DNA from 3 places in the Lactobacillus sp. B3795 genome. Region 2 is predicted to be linked to each of the others. Evidence: predicted binding sites of a transcription regulator. Region 2 holds the regulator's gene; each other region holds the start of a gene.
What was found. Region 2 encodes HrcA, which represses chaperone genes, less so after heat shock. Its sites were predicted from a motif close to TTAGCACTCNNNNNNNNNGAGTGCTAA; they were not measured.
Positions count from the first base shown of each region.

Region 1: groES (co-chaperone GroES) is a predicted target of HrcA. The motif match lies at 7,867-7,893, and genes of this name have one in related genera.
Region 3: J3U50_RS04705 (Hsp20/alpha crystallin family protein) is a predicted target of HrcA. The motif match lies at 7,291-7,317, and genes of this name have one in related genera.

Region 1 is NZ_JAFNPE010000006.1:186,149-196,257, reverse strand. It holds gene holB (DNA polymerase III subunit delta') at 1-498, shown strand, start outside; gene J3U50_RS04245 (DNA replication initiation control protein YabA) at 514-849, shown strand; gene rsmI (16S rRNA (cytidine(1402)-2'-O)-methyltransferase) at 865-1,743, shown strand; gene J3U50_RS04235 (acyl-[acyl-carrier-protein] thioesterase) at 1,756-2,514, shown strand; gene tsaB (tRNA (adenosine(37)-N6)-threonylcarbamoyltransferase complex dimerization subunit type 1 TsaB) at 2,626-3,354, shown strand; gene rimI (ribosomal protein S18-alanine N-acetyltransferase) at 3,335-3,934, shown strand; gene tsaD (tRNA (adenosine(37)-N6)-threonylcarbamoyltransferase complex transferase subunit TsaD) at 3,970-4,980, shown strand; gene J3U50_RS04215 (ABC-F family ATP-binding cassette domain-containing protein) at 5,017-6,963, opposite strand; gene J3U50_RS04210 (redox-sensing transcriptional repressor Rex) at 7,130-7,765, shown strand; gene groES (co-chaperone GroES) at 7,936-8,220, shown strand; gene groL (chaperonin GroEL) at 8,256-9,869, shown strand; gene J3U50_RS04195 (glycosyltransferase family 4 protein) at 9,975-10,109, shown strand, end outside.
Region 2 is NZ_JAFNPE010000005.1:169,746-179,854, forward strand. It holds gene dnaK (molecular chaperone DnaK) at 1-741, opposite strand, end outside; gene grpE (nucleotide exchange factor GrpE) at 768-1,340, opposite strand; gene hrcA (heat-inducible transcriptional repressor HrcA) at 1,355-2,395, opposite strand; gene ribF (riboflavin biosynthesis protein RibF) at 2,500-3,438, opposite strand; gene truB (tRNA pseudouridine(55) synthase TruB) at 3,456-4,367, opposite strand; gene rbfA (30S ribosome-binding factor RbfA) at 4,483-4,836, opposite strand; gene infB (translation initiation factor IF-2) at 4,851-7,091, opposite strand; gene J3U50_RS02690 (ribosomal L7Ae/L30e/S12e/Gadd45 family protein) at 7,112-7,414, opposite strand; gene J3U50_RS02695 (YlxR family protein) at 7,404-7,703, opposite strand; gene nusA (transcription termination factor NusA) at 7,730-8,818, opposite strand; gene rimP (ribosome maturation factor RimP) at 8,838-9,311, opposite strand; gene J3U50_RS02710 (PolC-type DNA polymerase III) at 9,427-10,109, opposite strand, start outside.
Region 3 is NZ_JAFNPE010000011.1:22,905-33,013, forward strand. It holds gene J3U50_RS04675 (glycosyltransferase family 2 protein) at 1-839, opposite strand, end outside; gene J3U50_RS04680 (glycosyltransferase family 39 protein) at 854-3,007, opposite strand; gene J3U50_RS04685 (GtrA family protein) at 3,000-3,401, opposite strand; gene J3U50_RS04690 (response regulator transcription factor) at 3,524-4,213, shown strand; gene J3U50_RS04695 (cell wall metabolism sensor histidine kinase WalK) at 4,210-5,520, shown strand; gene J3U50_RS04700 (GH25 family lysozyme) at 5,672-7,180, shown strand; gene J3U50_RS04705 (Hsp20/alpha crystallin family protein) at 7,427-7,855, shown strand; gene J3U50_RS04710 (Hsp20/alpha crystallin family protein) at 7,884-8,303, shown strand; gene J3U50_RS04715 (hypothetical protein) at 8,418-9,149, shown strand; gene J3U50_RS04720 (DUF805 domain-containing protein) at 9,330-9,983, shown strand; gene J3U50_RS04725 (DUF805 domain-containing protein) at 10,042-10,109, shown strand, end outside.

The DNA.
Region 1 (10,109 bases), on a different contig from region 2:
CCGTTAAACACAAAAGCGTTTAACGAAGAATTGGCCAACATGGGTGTAATTCCCAGTCAATTTAAAATCATTAAACGACTAACCAACCAAATGTCGACCGTCCAAGCATGGCAGGAAGACGAATGGCTAACCAAGATTATTTCTGCGATTAGTCAATGGTTTAGTATGCTGGTCCAAAGAGATAAAACTTCATTTGTTTTGGTACAAAGTAATATCATGCCGTTAGTTAGTGATAATAGTAAACGCCAAGTAGTGATTGATATGCTGCTATCAATATTTGAAGATGTTTTAGATGCTAAGTATACTGGGAGTAAGGATTATAACTTTCCAAAACAAGCCCAAAACATTGAACAACTAAGCGAAAGTATCAATGAGGCCAAACTAATTCAAATTATGGAAGTAATCTTAAACTGCAACAACCAAATGGCAGTCAATGTTAGTTTCCAAAATATATTAGAGGCTACTACATTAAAAATTATGAAAATACTAAATAGTTAAATGGGGTGAAATTGTTTGGAGAAACGTGAATTATATGATGGAATCAAGGATTTAGAATCACAAACTGAATTAATGTTGAGTCAATTTGCTGAAGTGCGAAAAGCATTAACCGAAGTAATGGAAGAAAATGCCGAACTAAGAATTGAAAACCAACATCTACATGATTTCATTAATGAACAAAAAGAAAATGTGGAAAACGATAACAAGAAGAGCAGACCACGTTCATCTAAATCTCGTGAAAACTTGGAACACTTATTTAATGAAGGGTTCCATGTCTGCATCGAGTTTTATGGATCACATCGTGAAAACGATGAAAGCTGTATTTTCTGTAATGAAATCTTAAATCGTTAATCTGGAGGAGTCCAAGTGCAAGAACAACATAGCTTTACCGCTAACCAAGATAAAGGAATATTATATCTAGTTCCAACACCAATCGGGAACCTAGATGACATGACTTTTCGAGCAATTAAGACACTTAAAGAAGTTGATTTAATTGCCGCTGAAAACCCAAGTCACACTCAACAATTATTGAATCATTTTGAGATTGATACCAAGAAAATCAGTTTTAGAGAAGATAACAAAGACTACCGAATCGATGAATTGGTACAAACTTTAAATGACGGTCAAAATGTTGCTCAAGTTAGTGACGCAGGGATGCCATCAATTAGTGATCCAGGTCAAGAACTAGTGAAAGCATGTGTTGATAATAATATTAATGTTGTCCCACTTCCTGGAGCAAACGCTGGATTAACAGCACTAATTGCTTCCGGACTGGTTCCACAACCATTTTATTTCTTTGGATTTTTAAATCGAAAGAATAGTGACCAGATTAGCGAATTAGAGGAACTTAACCAACATAGTGAAACACTGATTTTCTATGAAGCTCCTCATCGTTTAAACAAAACTCTTAAGAATATGCAAAAGGTATTTGGTGCCGACCGACAGGCGGTATTGTGCAGGGAACTAACCAAGAAGTTCGAAGAATTCGACCGCGGTAGTATTTCTGAACTAATCGAATGGACCGAAGCAAATCAAGTTCGTGGTGAGTTCGTGGTAATTGTTGATGGTAATAAGAACGCCACCCAAGAAAACCAGGAACAAGATGAGTTGGCTGGATTATCTATCCAAGAACAAGTTGACTTGTTTATTGGTAAGGGCATGAAGACCAATGCAGCAATCAAAGAGGTTGCTAAGCTACACAAAGTAAAAAAACAAGAGATTTACAATATCTATCACGAAATCTAGGAGTGAATAATAATGGAAAACCAACCAACTGTTTTTAGTGAAAAACATCGAGTTACCTACTATGAAGCTGACTTTACCCGTCGTATGACCATTGCGATGATGCTAGATGTCATTATCCTAGCATCAGAAGATCATAGTGATAAGCTTGGTGTCGGCGCTGAATTTGTCCGCCAGTTCGGAGTTACCTGGGTTGTTATTCAATACGATGTGCATATTAACCGTATGCCAGTGGTTGATGAAAATATCACCATTAACACTAAATCAAAGTCATACAACAAGTACTTTGCTTACCGTGAATTCACTATCGAAAGTGAATCTGGTGAAGTGTTAATGCACATGACCGGTTTATGGGCAGCTATGAACTATAAGGAAAGAAAGATTGCTTCCATTCCAAAGGAAACAGTAGAACCATTTGGTGCTGAAAAGGTGAACCAAGTTCCTAAGATGCCTAAACCACAAAAGGTCCAATACAACGAAGAAACTAAACAAAGTTTCAGGGTAAGATATACAGACATTGATTCAAACCAACACGTAAACAATGCTCATTACATGGATTGGATGGTAAACGTCTTACCTGCCGACTTCCTAACCAACCATACCCCAACTCATTTCCTATTAAGATACGAAAATGAAGTTAAATATGGATCAACCGTAGAAAGTTACTACGACATGGAAGAACAAGAAGACGGTTCAATTCTAACTAAGCATGAAATCATGAGTGGCGACAGTCATTCTGCAATTGCCAACATTACTTGGCGCAAAAATGATTAAATATTTTCGGGTGTGTTCATTTTTATTATGGAGACACCTATTTTTTTGTTATAATTTGTTTTAGAATTATTACGTATATTAATAAAGTTATTAGGGAGACGGAAAAACAGGATGAAAGTATTGTCTTTAGATACATCCAATCGACAACTAACTGTTGCTATTTTGGATGATGATCAAATATTAGCGACAGAAACAACTACTGTTCATCAAAAGCATGCGGAATATTTACTTCCAATTATTGATGAATTAATGACAAAGGTGGACTTAACACCATCGGACTTACAAAGAGTTGTTGTGGCAGACGGTCCAGGATCATACACTGGAATTAGAATTGCGACTGCCACAGCTAAAACTTTGGCATACACACTAGGAATTGAACTAGTGGGTGTATCAAGTTTGCAAACCTTAGCGCTTAATATTAAGCAAGAGGGCAGTCTTGTAATGCCAATTTTTGATGCTAGAAACAATAACGTCTTTTCTGGACTTTATGAAATTAAAAATGGCGTTCCAGAAAGTGTCTTAGAAGACTGTCATACTGACTTTGATAAGTGGTTAGACAGAATTGATAGCAAAGACAAAGCAGTCTATGCTGTTGGTACCGACGCACCACATTTTGAAGATGCATTAAAGAAGAAGTTTGGCGATAAAGTTATTTTTACTGATAGTTTTGATAACTTGCCACAAGCAGCTAGGTTAGGTTTATATGGACAAACCTTATCACCTGTTGAAGACATTCATGCATTTGTACCAAGATATTTACGTTTGACTAAAGCTGAAGCAGATTGGAAACAAAATCATCCCGGGGAAGAAGTTACTTCATATGTTGAAAAAGTTAATTAATTGGTATCAGAAAAAATTTGTGAATACCGAGCACCTAATGAAAAAGGAACACCTAAATATCAAGAATCACATCGTAAAGATTAATGGCGATAAGTTTTACTTGGCCAAGGCAATGGTTACCGATATTCCTGAAATGGTTAATATCGAACGTGACGTCTACGATGGTAAGGCACCATGGACCGACGAAGCGTTTTTACCTGAGCTAAAACCACGTCTAGATCGCTTTTATTTACTATTGCGCCAAGAAGATGAACTAGTTGCTTTTATCGGTAGTTCTTTAAACGATAAACAAGGTGACTGTCATATCTCAAACGTTGCTGTAAAACCAGAATACCAAGAACGTGGATTAGGTTACTTCTTAATCGCTAAGATTATCAAAAAGGCCCGTCAATTGAACTACAAGACGGTTTCTTTGGAAGTTAGAATTAGTAACGTAAAGGCCCAAAGATTATATTCCGACTTAGGTTTCAAACAAGTTGGTGTGAAAAAGGGCTATTACGACGGGGATCATGAAGATGCCGTCGATATGGTTTTAGATTTAAGTCTATACGAAACTATTCCAAATAACTTTGGAATTTAATGAAACGAGGTTTTTTTGTGCAACCACATATAATTATGTCTTTTGAATCTAGTTGTGATGAAACTAGTGTGGCCATTATCGAAGATGGCGAAAAAATATTATCAAACGTTGTTGCAACGCAAATCAATAGTCACAAGCGATTCGGTGGAGTCGTTCCAGAAGTCGCAAGTAGACATCATATTGAACAAATCACTATCTGTGTTGAAGATGCAATGAAGCAAGCCGATGTTTCATACGATGACATCGACGCAATCGCTGTGACATATGGTCCCGGTCTAGTGGGGGCGCTATTAATCGGTGTTACTGCTGCAAAGACCATTGCATGGGCACACAATATCCCATTGATTCCGGTTAACCATATTGCCGGACACATCTTGGCCAGTCGATTCGTTACCAAGATTAACTATCCAGCATTGGCATTGGTGGTTTCCGGTGGTCATACTGAATTAGTCCTAATGAAAGAAGAGGGCGACTTCAAAATTATCGGTGAAACTAGGGATGACGCCGCCGGAGAAGCATACGACAAGGTTGGTCGAGTATTGGGAATTAATTACCCAGCTGGTCCTAAGGTTGATGCAATGGCTGCAGAAGGTAAGGATACCTTTAACTTCCCACGTGCGATGGAAAAAGAAGATAACTTTGATTTCTCATTCAGTGGTTTAAAGAGTGCGTTTCTAAACACCACTCACCATGCTGATCAAATTCATGAAGAATTGGATAAGAACGATTTAGCTGCTAGTTTCCAAAGTGCCGTCGTTGATGTTTTAGTTGATAAGACCACTAGAGCATTACAAGAATATCCTGTTTCTCAATTGATTTTAGCCGGTGGGGTTGCCGCTAATAAGGGCCTTCGCAGTGCTTTAGAAGAAGCAATCGATAAGATTGATACAACAGAATTAATCAAGGTACCAAACAAACTTTGTGGTGACAATGCCGCAATGATTGGTGCAGCCGGATACGTCATGGCAAAGAAGAATGTCTTTGCTGGCGTTAACTTGAATGCTGACCCAAGTTTGGAATTCGACCTTTTGGAAGATGAAGAATAAAAAAAGATGAATCCGTTTTGGATTCATCTTTTTTGTTTATTCAAGTTCCATCATTGCGTTTTCCCAATTGGTTTCAATCTCTTCTATCTTAGAGTTAATATCGGTTAGTTTAGCTTGCAAATCATTAAGCTTTTCAATGTCATTTAAGTTTTCTGGTTTAACCATTTCAGCTTCAATTGCTGATTTATCTTTTTGAGCGGAGTCTAGTTGTTCTTCTAGGTCTTCCACCTGACGTTTTAGCTTACGTTGCTTCTTTTGTAACTCTTTGTTAGCAATGAATTCTTTTTGATTTTGTGACTTTGGTTTTGTATCTTCAACATCTTCGGTCTTGGCTTGTTCTTCTTTTTTGTGTTCCTCAATGGCAGCTTGTTCTTCCTTCTTTTCTACATAATAGTTGTAGTTACCAAGGAATAGTTCGCTACCATCAGGGGATAGTTCAACAATTTGAGTGGCTAACTTATTGATGAAGTATCTATCATGGGATACAAACAAAATAGTTCCATCGAAATTGATCAATGCGTTTTCCAACACTTCTCTACTATCGATATCCAAATGGTTGGTAGGTTCATCTAGGATTAAGAAGTTATCGTGATTCATGGATAGCTTAGTTAAAACTAGGCGGGCCTTTTCACCACCAGAAAGGTTACCAACTACTTTTTCAACGTCTTCACCAGAGAACAAGAAACTACCTAGAATTGAACGAATGCGTTGTTCCGGGTAAGTAGGGTAGTCGTCCCAGATTTCGTTTAAGACGGTCTTGTTGGGGTGTAGGTTATCTTGGTGTTGGTCGTAGTAACCAATTTGAACGCCGGTACCACGTTCGATTTCACCAGATTGGAGTGGTAATTGCTTCATGATAGTCTTTAGCAATGTTGACTTACCAATTCCGTTTGGCCCAATCAATGCTACCGCTTGATTACGTTTAACATCAATATTGATGTTTTTAGATAGAATTTTATCATCGTATCCGATTGCGGCATCACGGACGTTTAAAACGACGTTTCCACTTTGTTTTTCAGGAGTGAATGAAAGACGAGCGGATTTATCATCACGGGTTGGTGCCGCAATTTTTTCCATCTTTTCCAATTGAGTTCTTCTTGATTGAGCCCGTTTAGTAGTGGATGCACGAACAATGTTTTTATCAACGAAGTCTTGCATCTCTTTGATTTTCTTTTGTTGCTTTTCGTATTCCTTTAGTTGATGTTGGTAATTAAGTTTCTTTTGCTCAACATAACTGGAGTAGTTCCCGACATAATGAGTCATGTGACCTTGTGATAGGTCGTAGACTTGATCGACAATCTTATCCATGAAGAAACGGTCATGGGAGATAATTAGAAGGGCACCATGATAACTCTTTAGATAATCTTCCAACCAACTAATGGTCTTAACATCAATATGGTTAGTAGGTTCGTCTAGAATCAATAGGTCCTTCTTTTGTAGAAGCAACTTGGCCATTGCTAGTTGGGTTTGTTGACCACCTGATAGCTCACTAATTTTATGGTCGTACATTTCTTCACCGAAGCCAAATCCGTTTAACACGGCCTTAATTTCGGCTTGATAAGAAAAACCGTTCTTGGCGGTAAACTCAGCTTGAAGTTGGTCATAAGTTTGTGAAACCTCAGCCAGCTTTTCTGGATCCGAGTTGATGTTTGGATCAGCCATCTTGTTTTCGTATTCGTGAATTTTATTTTCTAAATCGATTAAATCAGCAAAGACATTGGTCATTTCTTCGATGATGGTGGCATCAGAAGTTAGACCAGTATTTTGGGCTAAGTATCCAATGGTGATACCTTTTTTGGTGGTGACTTCACCTTCATCAATTGGTTCATCGCCCAAAATCATTTTCACTAAGGTTGACTTACCAGCACCGTTTCGACCAACCAAGGCGACCTTGCTGTTTTCTTCGATACTCAAGTTAACGCTTGTGAAAAGATCTTGCCCACCAAATCGTTTTGTCATTTTATTTGCTTGTAAAATAATCATAAAATTCACCTCCTAATTCTCTTGTTTTATCAGTAATAATGACTATTTTAGCATATTTCCCCCGATAAATTAAAATGTTCAATCCTTTTTAGTAGATGATAATATTTTCACAAACTTTGTTTTTATGATAGAATACATAAATGTTATGAAAGATTCGGGAGGGAAGATTTTGGATATTAAAATTCCTAGGGCAACGGCTAAAAGATTGCCTATGTATTATCGATATCTTAGCGGTTTACACGACGCGAAAATAAAGAGAATATCCTCTAGTACTTTTGCTGAAGCAGTTCAAGTTGATTCAGCAACCATTAGAAGAGATTTATCCTATTTTGGAGCTCTTGGAAAACGTGGATATGGATACGAGGTTGATAATTTATTAGACTTCTTCAAGAAGATTCTAAATCAAGATCACTTAACAAATGTTGCATTAGTCGGTTTAGGTAATTTGGGTCAAGCCTTACTACACTTTAATTTTCACAAAGATAGTAACGTAAGAATCTCAGCTGCCTTTGATATTCATGACGACATGATCAACACTGTTCAAAGTGGTGTACCAGTATACGATGTTAAAGACTTACAAGAACAATTAAGAGATCAACAAATTGAAGTAGTTATTTTTACTGTTCCAGCAACCGTAGTTCAAGGCCTATGTGATGAAGCCGTAAAGGGTGGAGCAAAGGGTATCATGAACTTTACTTCAAAACGTTTATCAGTTCCCAAAAATGTCAGAGTGCAAAACGTTGATTTAACCAACGAATTACAAACATTAATTTACTTCATTGAACACTATGAAGGTGAATAAGAAAGATGAGCCATTGGCCCATCTTTTTTTGTAGGATTATATCGTGTAGGGTTTAAAATTCTTGCATATGAATCTAAAAAATAATATATTATTTATAGTGATTAGCACTTATAATAAATGACTGCTAACACTGATAAAACAGATAAAAAAACAAAGTGAGGTCAAGCAAAATGTTAAAACCATTGGGTGATCGTGTAATTATTGAAGCACAAGAAGCTAAAGAAGAAACAGTTGGAGGCATTGTGTTAGCAAATAATGCTAAAGAAAAACCACAAACTGGAAAAGTTGTTGCCGTAGGAAACGGTAGAGTTTTAGACAATGGCCAAACTGTTACACCAGAAGTTAAGAAGGGTGACGAAGTTGTTTACGACAAGTACTCAGGTACTTCAGTAGACTACGATGGTCAAAAATATTTAGTACTAAAAGAAAGCGACATTTTAGCTGTCGTTGAATAATAAATAAAACGAAATTATTAATGAGGTGAATAAAAATGGCTAAGGAAGTTAAATTTTCAGAAGACGCAAGACGTTCAATGCTAAGAGGTGTTGATAAACTTGCAAACACTGTTAAGACTACATTAGGACCAAAGGGTAGAAACGTTGTTGTTGAACAATCAACAGGTACACCAAACATTACTAATGATGGTGTTACAATCGCTAAGTCAATCGAACTACCAAATCATTTTGAAAACATGGGTGCTAAGTTAGTATCAGAAGTTGCATCAAAGACTGACGACATTGCCGGTGATGGTACTACTACTGCTACTGTATTAACTCAAGCAATCGTAAACGAAGGAATGAAGAACGTTACTGCCGGTGCCAACCCAGTTGGTGTTCGTCGCGGTATCGAAAAGGCAACCGAAGTAGCCGTTGAAAAGCTACACAAGATGTCAAACGAAATTAAGAGCAAGAATGATATTGCTCAAATCGCTTCCATTTCAGCTGCTAACCCAGAAGTTGGTGAATTAATCGCCGATGCTATGGAAAAGGTTGGAAACGATGGTGTTATCACTGTTGAAGATTCACGTGGTGTTAACACAACTATGGACGTTGTAGAAGGTATGCAATTCGATCGTGGTTACATGTCACAATACATGGTTACCGACAACGACAAGATGCAAGCTGACTTAGACAACCCATACATCTTGGTTACTGACAAGAAGATTAACAACATTCAAGAAATCCTACCAGTTTTACAATCAGTTGTTGAACAAGGTCGTTCACTTCTAATCATTGCTGATGATATTGGTGGTGAAGCACTACCAACATTGGTACTAAACAAGATGCGTGGTACTTTCAACGTTGTTGCTGTTAAGGCTCCTGGTTTTGGTGACCGTCGTAAGGCTCAACTACAAGATATTTCAGTTCTTACAGGCGCTACTTTAATCACTGACGACTTAGGATTAAACCTAAAGGATGTAACCATAGATCAATTAGGTCAAGCTAACAAGGTTAACGTTACTAAGGATGACACTACAATCGTTCAAGGTGCCGGTGACAAGGACCAATTAGCTGCACGTGTTGCAGAAATCAAGAACCAACTAGAAACTACTACATCAGAATTCGACAAAGAAAAGCTACGTGAACGTTTAGCTAAGTTAGCCGGTGGTGTTGCTGTTATCCGTGTTGGTGCAGCTACCGAAACTGAACTAAAAGAACGTAAGTACAGAATTGAAGATGCTTTGAACTCAACTAGAGCCGCTGTTGAAGAAGGTTTCGTTCCTGGTGGTGGAACTGCATTCATCAATATTCTAAAGGATCTAGAAGAAATCCCTGCTGAAGGTGACGAAAAGACTGGTGTAAACATTGTTTTACGTGCTCTAGAAGCTCCAGTTAGACAAATTGCCCACAACGCCGGAATTGATGGTTCAATCGTTGTTGAACATCTAAAGGGCAAGGAAATGGGTATTGGTTTCAATGCTGCTACTGGTGAATACGAAGATATGATTAAGGCCGGAGTTGTTGATCCAACCAAGGTATCAAGATCAGCTCTTCAAAACGCCGCATCTGTTTCAGCATTGCTATTAACTACTGAAGCTGTTGTTGCTAACTTACCAGAAGAAAAGAAAGATTCAATGAACCCTTCAATGGGACCAATGATGTAATAAAAAAGGATTCCTTTGGGAATCCTTTTTTTGTTTAACCTTGTTTTTAATCTGTTACATTTGTATAATTTATTAATAGTATTATAAAACGAAAGGATAACGATTATGCTAAAATTCGAAATTATCGTTTCCCTTTTCGCGACAATGTTAATTTCTGCTGTGGTAACGCCGTTTATCAGAAAGTTAGCATTTCGCTGGGGAGCTATCGATAGTCCAAATAAGCGAAGAATGAATAAAATT
Region 2 (10,109 bases):
TGATAGATCCTTCTTAGCCTTTTCAGCAGCATCCTTTAGTCTTTGTAATGCCATCTTGTCTTGTGATAAGTCGATGCCATTTTCGTTCTTAAATTGTTCTACTAGGTAGTCCATAACTCTCTTATCAAAGTCATCCCCACCTAAGTGAGTATCACCATTAGTTGATAGTACTTGGAATACACCGTCACCTAATTCAAGAACGGAAACATCAAAAGTACCACCACCAAGGTCATATACAAGAACTTTTTCGTCTTTATCTTGCTTGTCTAGACCGTAAGCTAATGATGCAGCAGTTGGTTCGTTGATGATACGTTTTACATCTAAACCAGCAATCTTACCAGCATCCTTAGTTGCTTGTCTTTGTGAGTCGTTGAAGTATGCAGGAACAGTGATAACGGCTTCGCTAACAGTGTCACCTAAGTAGTCTTCAGCGAATCCCTTGATGTATTGTAGGATCATTGCTGAGATTTGTTGTGGAGTGTACTTCTTACCATCAACATCTACAGTGTAACCTTCTTCACCCATGTGACTCTTAATTGAAGCAATGGTGTTTGGGTTTGTGATCATTTGACGCTTAGCAACTTCACCAACTTGTGGTTCGCCATCTTTAAATGCAACAACAGATGGAGTTGTACGTGAACCTTCTGGATTAGTAATGATTTTTGGTTCTTTACCTTCAAGAACAGCAACAGCTGAGTTAGTAGTACCTAAATCGATACCGATAATTTTATTACTTGCCATAATTTATTATCTCCTTGATTATTTTTTTATTGAGCAACTACAACCATGCATGGTCGAATAACACGATCAGCTAGTTTGTAGCCTTTTTGTAAAATTTCTACAACAGTGTCTGCTGGATGATCATCATCTGCAGGAACTGTTTGAACCGCTTGACACTCGCTTGGGTCAAATGGTTTGTTTAAGACATCAATTTCTTCAATGCCATTTTCAGATAATGCTTTGTTGAAATGCTTTAGAACAAGTTCAACACCTTGTTTTAATTGCTTTCCACTATCATCTGAAACTTCAACACCCAATGCACGTTCCAAGTTATCCATTGCAGGTAAGATACTAGTTGCTAGTTTTTGACCATCATACTTGTAGATATCTGCACGTTCACGCTTGAATCGTGTTTGCATGTTTTGCATTTCTGCTTCAGCACGAAGATACTTGTCAGAGAAATCTTCAACTTGTTGTTGAAGTTCTTCAACTTGCTTTTCTAATGAATCCTTTTTATCTTTCTTAGCGTCCTTCTTTTTGTCGGCGCCTTTGTCCTTAGCAGCTTCTTTCTTTGAAGTTGCTTTTTCTAGGTCTTTTTCATCATCCTTCTTGCTAGCCAAATGAATGCCTCCTTTTACTGATTATATTTATCATAATAATTTCTCAGTTTCTTTGATAATTCATTTCTAAATCCATCAACGATTCCAATTACTCTAGAATATGGCATCCTAGTAGGACCTAGAACGGCGATAACACCCTTTCCATATGGTCCAACATCATAGGAACCAGTAATAATACTGTAATCCTTTAATAGATCATTGCTTAATTCCGGTCCAATTTGAACGGAAATTGAATTATCTGAACTCTTGATGAACTTCGCAGCATCATCAGTATCATTTAACAATGAGTAAATTGGCTTTAGATAACTGATGTCATTATTATCAGTAAAACTCAATAGATTCAATTCACCACCGATATAAAACTGATTAGTAGAAGCTTGCATCAAAACATCATCAAGAGTTTGAACTAAGCTATCAGGGTTCTTAACGTACTTGAGAATTTCAGGTACGATTTCTGTCTTCAACTTAGTGATAACTTCGTCTAAAGGCTTCCCTGCTAACTTGTCATTGATCATTCTGACAACGGCATCTAACTTGTCACCGCCCAAGTCACCATCAATATGGAAAACCTGGTTAACAACTTCATCATTATCAGTGATTAGAATTGCCATCACCTTATGATTACCAAGTGGAACTAAACGAAAGCTCCCCAAAACGGGAGTTGTTTCTTGTTCCGGCTTTAAAGTCAATGCAGTGTAATTTGTTAAGTTAGATAGAATGTCAGCTGATTGTTGAACGATTTCATCAATTTGTCTAAATCTTCCTGATAGTGAATTTTGAATAATCATCATATCACTGTTATCAATTGGATTTGGATTCAACAAGTTATCAACATAGTAGCGATAACCTTCGATTGATGGAACACGTCCCGATGAAGAATGATTTTTGGTAATTAAACCAATCTCTTCTAGAAATGCCATTTCATTTCTAACGGTTGCTGAACTGACATGTATTGGTAATTGACTGGATAATGCCTTTGAACCAACAGGAACACCTGATTTTGTGTAATCATTAACGATGATTTTCAAAATCATTTTTTCTCTTTCAGTAAGCATACCCGATCACTCCTTATCGATTAGCACCTTTAGCAGTCATCTGTGTTAAGTGCTAACCACAATTATTAATTTACCAAAGCCATCTATATAAGTCAAGAAAAAGACTAGTTATTTTCAAAATATTGACGTGTGAAATCTTCGTCAGATTGAAGTTGCTTAATTAGCTTATCAATCCCTTCAAACTTCACTTCACCACGAATACGGTATAGCCAATCTACCTTTAATACTTCACCATATATATTGTCATTAAAATCTAAAATATTAATTTCTACTGTGATTGGATTCTTATCACCAAAGGTAACGTTACGCCCAATTGAAGCCATCCCATGATACTTTTTTTCACCGATAAACACATCAACTACGTAGACACCGATAGTTGGTAGCCATTGTAGTTCATCGTGTTCGATGTTGGCTGTTGGATAGCCCAATTCACGACCACGGGCAAAGCCATGGACAACAGTTCCACCAGTTTGAAATGGTCTTCCCATTAAATGGTTCACTGTTTGAATGTGACCTTCGTCTAGGTTCTTTCTAATTCTAGTTGAACTGATTTTTTCTAATTGATAATCTGCCAAGTCCACGGCAACTACATCAAATCGATCTTTTGCATAATTTGGTAGTAAGTCCATTGTTGCGTCCTTGGCACCATAAGTATGATCCGTTCCGGCAACTACGGTGTCGGCATTAAATCTAACTAGGTAGTTATCAACAAATTCTTGTGGTGTCTGGTTTTGAAAACTAAAACTATAGTTAACAACGAACACCTTATTAACACCCAATGATTCAAACATTTCATTTTTGCTGTCTGACATAATGATGTTTCTTCTATCATGTGGTGATAATTGTTTATATACTACAGCAGGCTTATGGTCATAAGTTAATACTGCCAAAGGTAGGTTCTTTTGCATGGCAATATCGCGCGCTTTTTCCAATACCTTTTGATGGCCTAAGTGAATTCCATCGAAATAGCCCATTGCTAAAACTAGCTTTTCTGATTGATGAAAATCGGAACTCAATGGATGATGTAATTTGATTATTTCCATAATTTCATGCCTTTCGATTATTGATTGCTAAACATTTTTTCTGGTTTGTAAATTTGTTTGTTTTGATCATAGAAGTACAAAGCCTTAACTTCGTTGTTAAACGTTAACACACATTTATCGTCATTTATACCTAAAACACCTAAATCCAAGAAACCACCATTTTGGACGATCTTCCATTGGCTTTCGTTTAGTTCAACATGCTTAAAGTCGGTCAATGCGTAATCAATTGATTTAACGATGTCATCGATAGTGCCATTTTCTACGGCTGATTTTACTTCGCTAATCTTAAAAGTATCTTCAATTGTAAAACCACCACTCTTAATTCTAGTTAAACTAGACATCACAGCTGGCATATCAATCTTTTTACCAAAGTCAACAGAAAGCGTTCTTACATAGGTTCCCTTACCACAACCAACTTCAAAGAAGATAGTTTGTTGTTTTTTGTCTTTATCATAAATGCTGTCTTTGATTTGTTTAAAGTAATGAATTTGAACATGTCTTTCTGGACGTTCTACTTCCTCACCATTTCTGGCGTATTCATAAAGTCTTTTTCCATTAACCTTCACGGCTGAATACATTGGTGGAATTTGAATTAAATCTTCAGAAACAAAACTGTTAAGTAGTTCATTAATTTCATCGTCTGTTAGTGGCTTTTCTAGTGGTTTAGTACTGACCACTTCACCGTCTAAATCTTCGGTTGTGGTATCAAAACCTAAGGTAATGCTGCCTTGATATACCTTTCCTGAGTTCATTAGGTATTCGACTAGTTTGGTACCCTTCCCTAAACAAATTGGTAAAACTCCTTCTACGTTTGGATCTAGTGTTCCACTGTGACCAATTCGTTTCATTTTTAAAATGCCTCGTAATTGACTAACGCAGGCAAAACTGGTCATACCCTTTTCTTTATATAATGGGATAATTCCGTCCATATTACACGACTCCTCAGATGTTATTTATATCTTAAATTATATCATAGACGCCTTTTTTCACTAAATCAGAGCAAACAAAAAGAACCCATAACATCAGTTACGGGTTCTTTTTTTATTAACGATCTTCTCGTTTTAATTTGTTGATTAATTGATCAATCTTACTTCCATATTGAATTGATTCATCCAATTTGAATGTTAATTCAGGTGTACGGTAGATACTCAAACGAGAACCTAATTCACCTCTGATTAATGATGTTGCCTTATCCAAACCTTTTTGGGTAGTTTCTTCATCATTATCGTTATCAGATAAGATGCTGTAGTAAATAGTAGCTTGTTGTAAGTCACCAGTTACGTCAACACCAGTAATGGTTACACCTTGAACTCGTGGATCTCTCACACGTTTTAATAAGATGTCATTAACTTCTTTTTGAATTTCTTGTTCTAGTCTTCCAACTCTGTATTGAGCCATATCAATTCACTCCTTTACTTAGCAGGAACTTCTTTCATTTCGTAGGCTTCTACAACGTCACCTTCCTTGATGTCGTTGTAGTTTTCAATAGTAAGTCCACATTCAAATCCTTGCTTAACTTCCTTAGCATCATCTTTGAAACGCTTCAAACTATTTAGTTCACCGTTGTAGATAACAACGTTATCACGGATTAAACGAATCTTACTGTCACGTTTAATTACACCATCGGTAACCATTCCACCTGCAATTGTACCAATCTTAGAAGCTTTGTAAAGTTGTCTTACTTCAACTTCACCAGTAACTTCTTCTTTGTACTTAGGTGCTAGCATACCCTTCATTGCTGATTCTACTTCATCAATAGCATCGTAGATAACTTGGTGTAGACGAATGTCAACGTTATCAGTTTCAGCTTGAGCCTTAGCTTGTGGAGTAGCACGAACGTTAAATCCAACGATGATAGCGTTACTTGCTTCAGCCAATGCAATATCACTTTCGTTAATTGCACCAACAGAACTGTGGACGATGTTAACCTTAACACCTTCAACATCAATCTTTTGTAGACTTGATGCAAGTGCTTCAACAGAACCTTGAACGTCAGCCTTAATAATTACGGCAACTTCCTTCATTTCTCCTTCTTTTAGAGATTCGAATAAGTTATCCAAAGTAACACTGTTGTTCTTCTTACGTTCTTCCATTTGAGCTTCCTTAGCTCTTTCTTCACCGGCTGCACGGGCAGTTTTTTCATCATCGAATACTACGAAACGGTCCCCAGCTTCTGGAACATCGTTTAAACCAGTAATTTCGATAGGAGTTGATGGTTTAGCACCATCTAAGTCCTTACCCTTTTCGTTAGTCATAGTTCTAACACGACCGAATGTGTCACCAACTACGATTGGATCACCGACATGCATAGTACCTTGTTGAACAAGTAATGTTGCAACTGGACCTCTACCACGATCTAGACGAGCTTCAATAACTGAACCGGCAGCATGTTGCTTAGGGTTAGCCTTTAATTCCATCACGTCTGATTGTAGAAGAATCATGTCTAGTAATTCATCAACGTTGGTACCCATCTTAGCTGATAGTTCAACAAAGATAGTGTCACCACCCCAGTCTTCTGGGATCAATTCGTAACTTGCTAGTTGTTCGATAACGTGGTTAGGGTTTGCACCTGGTTTATCAATCTTGTTAATTGCAACGATAATTGGAGTCTTAGCGGCCTTAGCATGGTCGATAGCTTCAATTGTTTGTGGCATAACACCATCATCTGCGGCAACAACTAGGATTGTGATATCAGTGATATCAGCACCACGAGCACGCATAGCAGTAAAGGCAGCATGTCCTGGAGTATCCAAGAATGTGATAACCTTACCGTTTCTTTCAAGTTGGTAGGCACCGATTGCTTGAGTAATTCCACCAGCTTCACCAGCAGTGATGTGTGAGTTTCTCAAGTAATCCAATAATGTTGTCTTACCATGGTCAACGTGTCCCATGATAGTAACAACTGGTGCACGGTCTTCTAGGTAGTCAGTGTTTTCTGCTTCTTCTTCGAAGATCTTATCGATATCAGAAACGTTTACTTCAACCTTTTCTTCAGCCTTAATACCGTAGTCAGCAGCTAGAAGTTCGATTGTATCCTTATCCAATGAAACGTTTTGGTTAACCATTACTCCTAATAGGAATAACTTCTTAACGATTTCAGCTGGTTCTCTATGGATAATCTTACCGATTTCTTGAGCGTTCATACCAACTGTGTATACCAATGTTTCTGGCAATGGACGTTCTTTTCTTTCTGGCGCTTTGTTGTTCTTGTGGTTCTGTCTGATACGTTGGTTCTTAGTGTACATACCAGCAAACTTGTTGTTACCACGGTTGTTTTTCTTGTTGAATTTCTTCTTGTTCTTCTTACCACCCTTTTTGAAGTTTGAAGAACCATTGTTATTTGGTTTGTTTGTGTTGTTACTGTTATTACTGTTGTTATTGTTCATAGATTGCTTTGCCTTATTGTTAGAATTTTTGTTTAAAGTCTTGTGTGGCTTTTCGGCAGGTTTCTTAGAATTATTGTTAGCTGGTTTGGTTGCATTAACCGGCTTTTTCTTTGGAGCAAAGTGGTCTCTGATAGCCTTTTCTTCGTTAGCATCTAGACCTGACATATGATTTTTAACGTCATATCCCTTTTTCTTTGCTTCATCAATAATTGTCTTACTAGCTACATTTATCTCTTTAGATAACTCATAAATTCTTTTCTTACCCATACCATCACGTTCCTTTACAATTAATTTGTCATTTCTTTCAAACGTTTGGCAAATCCATTGTCTGCGATCCCAATAATGGTCCGCGGCATCCCAATTGCATCACTTATCTCTACTTTAGTAAACATTTGATTGGTAGGAATGTTATATGAATTTGCCTTATCTGTAAATTTCTTCAAGCTGGCTTTTCCAGAGTCAGTAGCGATAATCAGAAATTTAATTTTATTCTTCTTGATTGCGTTGAGCAATATGTCTTCACCAGTAGTTATCTTTCCGGCTCGCTTTGCTAAACCAATAAAGTTTAATATTTGTTCTTTATTTGTCATTTTCGAAAAGTTCTTTTCTGGCTTGTTTGTGGTCTACGTAAGCAATTAAATCATCGTAAAATTCATCACTTAAGTCAACTGAAAATACTTCGTTTAGTTTCTTTTCATCCTTGGCTTTTTGTGCGACTTTTACGTCAATTGAAACGTATGCCCCTCTACCTGATTTTTTTCCAGTTTCATCGATAGTAACGTTATTTTCTTTGTCCTTAACGATTCTAACTAAATCTTTCTTGGGAGCCATTTCACCAGTAACAATATCTTTTCTCATTGGAATTTTTCTTGTTCTCATTGAATTAACACTCCTTAAACTTGTTATTATTCGTTATCGATTGCGTCGTCACTATCTTCTTGGACGTCTTCAGTTAGACCATCAGCTTCTGATTCAGACTTGATATCAATCTTGTAACCAGTCAACTTAGCAGCTAGACGTGCGTTTTGTCCACGCTTACCAATTGCTAATGATAGTTGGTAGTCAGGTACGATAACTGTACATGCACGTTCATTTTCTTCATCAAAGATAACATCAACTACTTCTGATGGGTTTAATGAATTAGCAATGAATTCGGCAGGATCTTCAGTCCATTGAACGATGTCCATGTTTTCGCCACCTAATTCATTAACGATAGTTTGAACACGTTGACCTCTTGGTCCAACAGTTGTACCAACTGGGTCGATATCATCGTTGTTAGATCTAACGGCTACCTTAGCACGGTCTCCGGCTTCTCTTGCTATTGATACAACTTCAACAGTTCCGTCGTAAATTTCAGGAACTTCTTCTTCAAATAGTCGTTTTAATAAACCAGGAGCGGTACGACTAACGAAGATTTGAGGACCCTTAGTAGCGTCTTCAACACGGTTAACGTAAACCTTGATTCTGTCTTGTGGTCTGTATGTTTCATTTGGCATTTGGTCGTTCTTAGGCATAACTGCTTCAACCTTACCTAAATCAACATATACAAAACGATCGTCTTGGCGTTCGATTTCACCAGTGATTAGTTCGTCTTGGTACTTGCTGTACTTGTTGTAAACAATTGTTCTTTCAGCTTCTCTAACTCTTTGCATAATAACTTGTTTTGCAGTTTGAGCAGCGATTCTACCAAAGTTCTTAGGAGTAACTTCAAACTTAATTTCGTCACCTAATTCGTAACCACGGTTTAATTGTAATGCATCTGATAGACTGCATTCTAGTCTTGGGTCAACTACATCTTCAACAACTGTCTTAACGGCGTAAACATGGATGTTACCCTTCTTGTCGTCAAAAGCAACTTCAACGTTTTGTGCTTGGTTGTAGTTTCTCTTGTATGCTGAAGTTAATGCAGCTTCTAAAGCATCAATAACAGTTTCTTTAGAAATCCCTTTGTCGTTTTCTAGGGCATCTAGTGCACCTAAAAGTTCTTTACTCATTTTTGATTGTCTCCCTTAGCTAAAATTTAATTGCTAATCTTGCTTTGGCAATTGATTTTCTTGGTATTGTTAGATCCTTAATTCGACCTTTTAAATTAACAGTCAAAACTAATTCATCTTCGCTTAATTCTTTTAAAGTCCCTTCATAGACTTTTTCACCGTTAATTGGTGCATACAATGAAACATGAATGTATTCATTAACAGCTTTTTCATAATCTTCTGGTTTCTTTAGAGGTCTTTCAGCTCCTGGAGATGAGACTTCTAGAAAGTAAGCTTGTGGAATTGGATCCGGATCCATTGAATCTAATTTTTCACTTAGTTCGTCAGATACTAACGCACAGTCTTCAATATTGATACCGCCGTCCTTATCGACATAAACCCTTAAATACCAATTCTTGCTTTCTTTTACAAATTCGATGTCATATAAATAAAAGTCATGACTATCTAGAATTGGAGTTACTACTTCTTTTACCACTTCTGTAACTTCGCTCAATGATACGCCTCCTAAAAAAATCCAATAAAAAGAGCGAGCATTTCTGCTCACTCCTTTCTCTCAGATATAAATCATAATGTATCATACCATACTATCTGAGATTGTTCAATACATACTACATCATATCAAATAAACTTAATTGGTTTTCATCAGGTAAGTTATCGATGATATGATTTTCTGTCATAAATTCGATTAACTTCTTAGAAACCTTTCCACGTTTGGATAAGTCTTCTTTAGAGATAAATTCTTTATCTTCACGCGCTGCAACGATTTGTTTAGCAACGTTTAAGCCAAGACCAGGAATGGCTCTAAATGGTGCAATTAACTTGTTACCATCAATTAACCATTGTTCGGCATCGGAACGGTTTAAATCAACCATTTCGAATTCGAAACCTCTTTCAATCATTTCGTTGGCTAATTCAAGAACAGTTAATAGGTTCTTATCCTTGGCAGATGCATCGTTTCCAAGATCGTTAATTTCTTTCATCTTGGCCTTAACAGCTTCCTTACCATGACACATTGAAACGATATCAAAGTCATCGGCTCTAACTGAGAAGTATGCACAGTAGTATACCAATGGGAAGTACACCTTAAAGTAAGCCACACGTAACGCCATTAAAACATAGGCTGCCGCATGGGCACGTGGGAACATGTACTTAATCTTTAGACATGAATCAATGTACCATTGTGGAATGTTGGCTTCGTGCATTTTCTTTTGCCATTCGTCCTTAATTCCACGACCCTTACGAACATATTCCATGATTTGGAATGATGTTTCTGAATCTAGTCCCCAGTTAA
Region 3 (10,109 bases), on a different contig from region 2:
ATGCCCAGCGCAAGCATGATCATTCCTGATAGGACACACATTAGGGAGATTGCGAATGTAAGTGTCGAGATACCAGTGAAGATGGTGATTAATCCATAAATGATTCCAGCGATAATACTGATGAAACCGGTATAATTTACTATCTTGAGGGGGATTTCGGAGAATGAGGTGATTCCATCAGATGCTAGTCTAATCATTTTAGTTAGGGGGTATTTTGTGACTCCCGCATTTCGTTCTTGTCGTTCATAAGTTACGGCGGTTTGTTTAAAACCAACCCACGAAACAAGGCCACGAACGAATGGCTCCGGTTCGTTTAATTTGGAAAGTGCATCAACCACTTTACGATCCATTAGGCGAAAGTCACCGGTGTCAAGGGGGATATCAACGTTGGCGACTTTACGCATTACACGGTAGAAGGCTTTCGCAGAGAAACGTTTGAAGAAGGATTCGCCTTCACGGATAAGGCGTTTTCCATAGACAACGTCAAAGCCTTCTTGCCACTTTTCAACCATGTTTGGGATAACAGATGGGGGATCTTGTAAATCCGCATCCATGACGACAACCGCATCACCTTTGGCATATCTAATACCGGCGGTAATTGCTAGTTGGTGACCGAAGTTTCTTGAAAATTCGACCAATCTAATGTTTTCGTATTGTGATTGTGCGTGACGGATAATATCTACGCTTGAATCGACAGAGCCGTCATCCACAAAGATAATTTCGTAAGTTTCAATTTGGCATTCCACGAAGTTTTCTAGTACTTCGATGGTGTTTTTGATGCCAGCTTCTTCATTGTAAACGGGGAGAACAATGGAGATTTTGTTAGTTTTATTTGGCATGAGACACCTCCAGATTAATAAATGCTGGAAAGGTCATATAAGGTACCGTTGCTCATGTTAGATGGTCCACCACCCATGTTCATTGATTGCTTACCACTAGGTTTGGCCATCTTAGCAGATGCGCCTTTCTTCATGGTGAAGCTCATTGAGTTGGATGAAGAAGTAGTGCTGGTTGAACCACCATATTCGCTTGCACTGACCTTCTTAGCATGTTTCTTGATCCAGTTAACAATAGTGCTGTTAGTAGAACCTGATTTACCTTCATCTAGGTAGTATTTAACTTGTCCAGATTTTACTAATTGCTTGAATTTGCTTAATGTCATTGCAGGGTCAGTTCCGTTGAAACCACCCATGGCCATGACGGCTTTCTTGGTTTTAATAATATATGGAGCAGCAGTGCCAGAATCTGCGGTTGCAAATAGGTACTTGGCATTGCCTTGGTGCTTAGTTAAATAGTTCAACAATTTGGTATTAACTGTTCCGTTACCAATTCCACCTGAGTTATTACCACCACTGGTTAAGAGATCGGGACCAGCGGTTGGAATAGCTGCAGATTCTTTAGCAAGGGTAGGGGTTAATGACCAGAAACTTGGTGCTACTGCAATTGATAGTATCCCTACGATAACGATAGCCTTTCCGGCAGGTTTAGCTTTGAAGACAAGTAATAAGATACTTGCTAGAACTGCTACGACTAGGATTAAGACACTTAACCATGCGTAGTAGCTTGATACATACCATGCTTGTAGTCCGGCAGTAACAACGATTGCTAGTGGTAGGAAGTATGCCTTGTAATTGTTTAGACCGAAACGTTTAAACAAGTCCAGCATAGCTGCTAACCCAAGTCCAGCAAGTGCTGCAATGGCGGGAGCTAACATGATGGTGTAGTAAGGATGGAAGAAACTAGCTACGGAGAAGAATCCGTAAACCGGAACTAACCAACCTGTCCATAAAACAGTGTGTTTTTGACGAGTAGTAAGTTGGTACCATTTACGCTTAGGATCAGCGAAGCCGATGAATGCGGCAATCATACCGATAATCGAGAATGGTAATAACCAACTAATTTGTGGTCCTAAAGCTGATTGGAATAGACGAAGAGGACCAGCAGTTCCGATGTTAAATGCACCACCGGCACCACCCATGCCGCCTTTACCGTTCATCTTCATACCACCGCGGTTGTTTCCACCAGGGAAGTTACCACGAGATTTCATATTCTTAGATGGGTTAAACTTACCCATCTTGCCACTTGGTGGCGTCATCTTGTTGTTGCTGTTTGATTTGGTGTTACCACCAGGTTGGTTAGAACTCTTAGAAGAGCTGCTACCCATACCCTTGAAAGCACCACCGGTACCAGTAGTTTGACCTAGTAATCTTTGAGTACCGTTGTATCCAAAGGCTAGTTCTAATACTGAGTTGTGTTGTGATCCACCTTCATATGGACGGTTATTAGCTGATGTCATGTCAACTGATAGTGGCCATGATAGGGTGAATACGACTAAAGCGATTGTGGCAAGTGATAACTTACCAATCTTTTTCTTCCATGAATCGTTTGATGCTAACCAGTAGAAGATAAGCATTGCTGGAATAATCATGAAAGCTTGTAGCATTTTAATGTTAAACGCGAATCCGATGGTAGCAAAACTTCCGATTAACCAGTACATGTTGTGCTTGTTAATGGATTTTTGTAGCATCCAGATTGCTAACAATAGGAAGTAGATTAGAGTAGCATCCATATTGTTGGTACGAGAGTCAGCAACAACAATGGGGGTAATTGTCATTACTAACGCTGCGATTCTACCCGCGAATCGACCAAAGTAAGGAGTTACTAGTCGATACATTAGGTAGACGGATCCGACACCGAATAATACTGATGGTAGGACCACACTGAAGTTTGAAACACCTAGGATTTTAGCTGAGATAGCCATGAACCATAGGGCAACAGGTGGTTTATCGACAGTGATGTATCCGGCTGGATCAAAACTGGCATACCAGAAGTTTTTAAAACTCTGGGTCATACTAGTGATGGCGGAAGTATAGAAGTCGTTGGCAGAACCAGTCTTCCATGTTCCGTAACCGTACAAGCCTAATGCAATTAGGAGAATAATAGCTAACACCCAATCGACTTTATGTCGTTGGAAGAAGTTAGGCTTCTTGTCTGTCGGTTCATTCATTGGCAGATGCCTCCTTTAATTCAGTTTTTCTAAATACCCAATACTTACTTAATAGGAAGTTAGTAGGCGTAGTGACTAGAAGTGTGATTAGGGGGATAATGCTGGCAATAACGTGGAAATAGTTACTTGCCACCTCGGTCACTAAGATACTCAATGTCCATGTTAAAAGGTAAGTAAGGTAGTATTTAACGACGATCATCCAGTCATGGTTGGCTTTAAATACCCACTTTTGATTAATGGTTAGACCAATAATCGATGTAATACCGTATCCAATCGCCATTGCAAAAGTAGGAGAAGTTGCTTTATACAACATTGAATAGATAAGATAAGTTAGAATAGTATTGATAAGACCAATAATTCCGAATTTAAAAAACTGCCGCAAAATATTTATCATGGTTGGGCACTTCCTTTTTTGGAATGATTTAAGTCTAGTTTAAGAAAATTAAACTAATCTTAAAGCAATCATAAACTTAACTTAAATAACAAAATTAATTGAAATCGAAAGGAATGATTAACATGGATGGTTTAAATATCTTAATCGTCGAAGACGACGAAAACTTAGCAGCCAGTGTGGCTCAATTCTTATCACCAATCGGAAACACAACGGTGGTAAATGATGGTTTTGAAGGCCAAATGATGGGCCAAGATAACATCTATGACATCGCAATTTTAGATTTAATGCTACCGGAAGTCAGTGGATACGATATCTTAAAACATTGGCGTGTAGACGACGAAATCGACATGCCCGTTTTAATTTTGACTGCCAAGGACACCATGGCCGATAAGGTGCATGGGTTCGAATTAGGCGCCGACGATTACTTAACTAAGCCATTCCATCGAGAAGAACTAATCCTTCGTGTAAAGGCCTTGTTAAAGAGAACAGGTCGTCTTGGTAACAACAACACATTGTCAGTGGGCGAATTTAATGTTGATTTAGGTCGCCACTACGTTGAATACCAACATCAAGAATTGAAACTAAACGGAAAAGAATACGACCTATTGGTCTACTTCATGCAAAATCCTTCTACTATTATTACCAAGGACCAAATCTTCGATCGTTTATGGGGATTTGATTCTGAAACTTCATTATCAGTAGTTGAGGTATACATGAGTAACTTAAGAAAGAAGATTAAACAAATTTCTGGAGAAAACCCAATCAAGACCCTAAGAAACGTAGGGTACATGCTTGAAGGATCTAATCAATGAGAGATCGCATCTTAGAGCACAAACAACAAATTAAGTTATTCATTAAGGAACTAATTGGTTTTGCGATTTTATTTGCGATTTTAGGATTAATTGTTTACTTCTTCTTCCAAAAGTCGATTTACTCCAACATCGACGCTGGATTGAACCGCCAAAAGGAACGAATTGAAAGAAATACTTACGCCAATGAAGGTCCATTGAGTGTTAATCAACGTCCCGGCGGCTTTAATCCGTTTAACAACTACAACAATAGTGATTTTCAGACTAACGTGATTGTCTTCAATAAAAAGGGAATTATTTCCAATAGAGGGATGCTTGGTCAAAGAAACTACAAGCTATTGAGTAAGTTGACCGTTAAGAATAGAAAATTAAATCAAGTTGAAGAAATTACTTTGTGGTCTCACAATTATGTGACCACGTTTAGAGGGATTCTATTAAAGGTGTCCGACGACAACACCAATCCTGAATATGCGGGTAATTATGTATTGATTTTGCAAAATATCGATGCTGATTTACTTGCCCTACACAGTTTCGTCGAAGCATTGATTGTGACCTTGATATTCTTCTGGGCAATCGCGATTTTAATTGCTTACTACCTATCTAAGTCGAGTATGAAACCAATCATTAATTCATGGCACAGACAAAAGGAATTTAGTTCCAACGCCGCCCATGAATTGAGAACTCCATTGACGGTTATTCAAAACCAAATGGAATTCTTGCTAACCAAACCAAACGATAAAGTCGTCGATCAGATTCAACCGGTATCGACGACATTAGAAGAGGTTAAGCATCTAAAGGTCTTAACCCAACGACTATTGACGCTAGCACGTTCTGATTCCAACATCGTCCAAGCGCAACTCTCCGATGTCGAATTGAAACCATTCTTTGAAGGTGTCTTGTCACCATTCAATGAGATTGCCACAAGTCAAAACAAGTCATTTGTCGACACTATCGATGTCGATGGAACTGGCCATATTGATGCCGACTTGATTAAACAATTGGTGGTTATCCTAATTGATAACGCGATGAAATACACACCAAAGGGTGGCACCGTTGCTGTTAAAATTGTAAAGAACCACAGTAATCTAAAGATTGTGGTTTCAGATACTGGAAACGGTGTTCCTGACGAAGACAAGGCGCGTATCTTTGAACGTTTCTACCGTACAGATAAGTCTAGAAATTCAAAGACTGGGGGAACTGGTCTGGGATTATCAATCGCTAAATGGATAGTCGATCAACACCATGGTCGAATTCATGTCCGTGATAATCACCCAACTGGATCAATTTTTACAGTAAATATTAATTTATAAAATATTAAATATTACAAAGTTTTTCTAAAATTTAATATGGAATTGGCTTTCTTTTACCCCTCCGGCTCTGTTACAATATGCAATAATGATAAAACGATAAGAGGAGGTGTATAAGATATAAATTAATTTTTTAATTTCTTTATATCTTTATATGAGAAAAAAAGGATTATGGTTTTCGATTGTTGCCGTAATCGGTTTGATGCTTGCTAGCACCTCTGTACCAGCGATGGCTGATGCAAGCAACGCTAACACATCAAATACCGTTTATGACATGTCAGAATGGCAAGGCAGTCTTACCGATACCCAAGCCCAACAATTAAAAAATGAAGTACCATTTGTTATTTTGAGAGTGCAATATGGTAGTGCCTATGCCGACAAGACATTTGAACACAATCGTGATCTAATGGACAAGTACGGTATCCCATACGGGGTATACTCATTTAGTCAATACGAAAATCCTAGTGATGCCGCATATGAAGCTAAGGTGCTATACAGCCGTGCACCACGTGCAAGATTTTACGTAAATGACTATGAATCACAAACCGTTACTTCTGGTGGAACCAATGAATCAACCGATGCATGGTTGAAGGCATTGAGACCATTAGTTGGTCAACGTAAGATTCTGTTCTACTCATACGCTAATTTCATGGTGCAAAACGCAGCTAGCTCAGTTGCTAACTATGACGGTTACTGGTTAGCCGCATACCAAAACAATGAACCCGCAAGAGAACATGTTCTATGGCAATTTACTGATAAATTCCATTCAAATGCATTAGGTAAAAACCTAGATGCAAGTATGTTTACCTCAAAGGATGCTAACTGGTTCATTGGTGATATTGCCGATGCCAATAATCCTGCTCCAATACCAAAGATTAAAGCGCCAAAGAGTGACCAATCTTCTAATAAGGTAAACAATAAACAAAGTGCTGCGCAACAGAATGCGGCTAGCCAAGCTAACCAACAAGCTGCCAACACAAATAACAATAGTAATGATTCAAACAATACCAATGGTGACAATAATGCCAACAGCGACAACAATGCTAACAGCAACAATAACACCAATGGTGATAACAACACTAACAATAGCAATGATTCAAATAACAATAGTGATAACTCAGCATCAACAACAACTACTAAGACAAAGAAAAAAGCAGTAGTTAAGAATGTTAATTACACTGCCGTTAATAAATCAATGACTATTGCAGGTGGTACTGGTTTGAAGATTTACAACCACGTCCCTGGTGATAACCATTACAAGAAGAACACTAAGGCCGTTCATAAGAGTAATTCTTACGCAACCAAGCGAGTTACTATTAACTCAATAGCTAAGAATACTTCAAATGGTCGTACTTACTACCGTGTTCTACAAAACGGTAAGGTATTAGGTTGGATCAATACCAACGGTTTGGTAACCAACGTTACTTATTCTAAGTACCGCGCAACTAAGATTGTTAGAATGCACCCAAAGGTAAACTTCTACAATCACGTTGGTAACAGTGGATTCGCTGATATTCATGTTACTAACTACGGTACCGGATACGCATACACCCCAGTACAAATCACCCAACGTGCTAAGAAAGACGGCTGGAAGAAGTACTACTACAAGGCTTACTACCAAGGTAAATTTATTGGTTGGGCTTACGGTGCAATGTTTAAATAAAAAACTTTGATTAAAAAGACGATTCTTCGATTGAATCGTCTTTTTTTTGTATCTTTTTTAAATTTTTTATTAAAAATAAACATTGATATATCAACGTTTATAACACATTTTTAGCACTTGATGAAATTAAGTGCTAGTTTTCTCTTGACTATTTGACCAATACTGACTAATATAAGAATTGTTGATAGGGAATAAATAACTACCAACTAAATATTGAAAATAAAATAATGAAAAGGGGCTTTGATTATGGCTAACGAATTAAGAAACAGAGACTTCAATGTATTTGATCCAATGAACGATTTCTTCGGTGACTTTGGTAAGAATTTCTTCAATTCAGTTGCTGGTAATCAAATGAAGACTGACGTTATTGAAAACGAAGATAATTACGTAGTAAGCTCTGAATTACCTGGTTTCAAGAAGGATGAAATTCATCTAGATTACAACAACGATACTCTAAGTATTCATGCTACACATGACTTGAGCAAGGAAGACACCAACAAGGAAGGTAAGGTATTAAGAAAGGAACGCACTTCAAGCAACATCGCTCGTGCATTCTACCTACCTGATATCGATATTGATAATGTAGCTGCCGACTACGATGGCGGTATTTTAAAGATTACATTACCAAAGCAAGAAGTTAAGGATGAAGAAGCACACAAAATCAGCATTAACTAATTAACTCAAATAATAGGAGGGATATCTTATGGCAAACGAACTAAGAAACAATGTATTCAACGACTTTATGGATCCAATGAGCAACTTCTTTGATGGATTAGGCAGAAACATGGCTAACTCTTCAAAGATGAAGACAGATGTTATCGAAAATGATGATGAATTCGAAGTTAAAGCTGAACTACCTGGATTTAAGAAGGAAGATATCAACATTAATTACGAAAACGATACCTTAACAATCCATGCTATTCACGATTTGAATAAGGAACAAAAAGATGAAGACGGTAAGTTGATTAGAAGCGAAAGAACATCTAGCGATGTCAGTCGTTCATTCTACTTACCTGATGCGGACACTGATAAGATTGGTGCTAAGTATGACGGTGGTATCTTGGATATCATGGTACCTAAATCAGCGGAAAAGGAATCAAAGCACTCAATTTCTATCAACTAATTCAAAAAAGAGCCGTTATGGCTCTTTTTTTGTGTATTTTTTCTGTAATATAAAGTGAAAAAATATTATAATGGAATTGTAATGATTTTTTAAGGATGATTGGAGTGTTAGTAGATGAGATTAGGTTGTTCAGGAGCGTTAGTTCTAATATTTTTACTTTTATGTGTGGTAGCTAATCCAATATTAGCGATTACTATCGGTATCATCATTGCTTTAGCGGTAATTATATACGTAGTAATTAAGAACCACGGAGAGGTAGAACAAGCGCGTTATAACAATGCTCAAAACATTGACGCCTCAATGTCAAAAGAAACATCATTCCAATTCAATAGTATGGTTTACAAGCCAGTCACATCTTCTAAGGATGACATTCCTAACATGGAAATGATCCTAAGAACTGACCCAATCAAATACATTAAGAGCGATGAATTATCAAAACGTGAACAAGACATGTTAGATTCAGGTTACTCAATGGAAAACATCAAAGTTGCCAGAATCAACGTGGTTCAAGGTTACAACGCCCAATACCAATTGTTTGATCGTTACTATGATGTCCTAAAGGTTGAAGCTGACATCACAACCGTTCCAAATCGTGCTATGACGGTATTACTAAAACAAATGGTAATGTGCTTCTACCACCAAGAATTTGGTCTAAGCATTGATGTTCAACCACATTCATTTGACGATAACATGATTAAGAAGTTCATCGAACTATGCCCAGAAGTTAACATGTCTTCTTCATACTTCGATAACGCTAATATTACTAACGAAAGATTCTTAAACCAACGCATTGATAAAGGCTGCTTAAATGCCTTCAAGAATATCATGATTGGTTACGACCTATAATATCTATCAAAAAGAGCTGCCAAGTTTTGGCAGTTCTTTTTTTATTAAAAGCAAAGTAATGTTTAGTTAAATGTTGATTTGTATTTTTTATTCATGATAAGAATGCTTTAACCTTTATAGAAAAGACATCTTACTCATAGTATCTTTGAAATATAATACATATAAAGGATTGATTAATGAATGAAAATAAAATATTGTTCAAACTGCGGTGCTGAACTATCCGTAAAGGATTCTTTTTGTGCAAATTGTGGAACAAGACAATCGTACATAGAAAATAACTCTACAAATAATTTAGAGAAAGATAGCACTAAAAGGATTCGCGTTACGGATGCCGTAACCAAGTGCTTGAAAAATGCATTTAACTTAAGTGGTGTTGCCACCAGAGCTGAATATTGGTGGTTCTACTTATTCAATCGGATAGCATTGTTTGGGGTCCTTTATATAAATGCATACGTTGGTATTAACTACAGATCAGCGATTGTATTTTCTGAAATTCATCCAGCTGTTCTGTTTTCGATTTCAGTTATATTAGGACTTGTATCCAGTGTAATAGCGATTGCATCTTTATCTGTTGCCGTTAGAAGATTACATGATACTAACTTATCTGGACGTTTTATTTTTCTTGGCTTCATTCCTCTTTTGGGTCTAATATCGTTACTTGTCATTTTTTGTCAAAAATCCGTTGTAAACGGCAATAAGTATAGAAACGTTAGTATGGATAAGTCCAAAAAGATTTGGATAATTGTGCTGTATGTAATTTATTCAATGTTAGCAGCGTTGATATACATCGGAATATATATCAACGAGATGCATTTTATGCTTTATCGTTTGTAACAAAGCTGGAAAGGGATTTTAAATGAGTGTAAAGTATTGTTCAAACTGTGGAAACCAAATGGCATATAGTGATATTTTTTGCAGTTTCTGTGGATCTAACCAAGGTGATAATCAAATAATTATTGA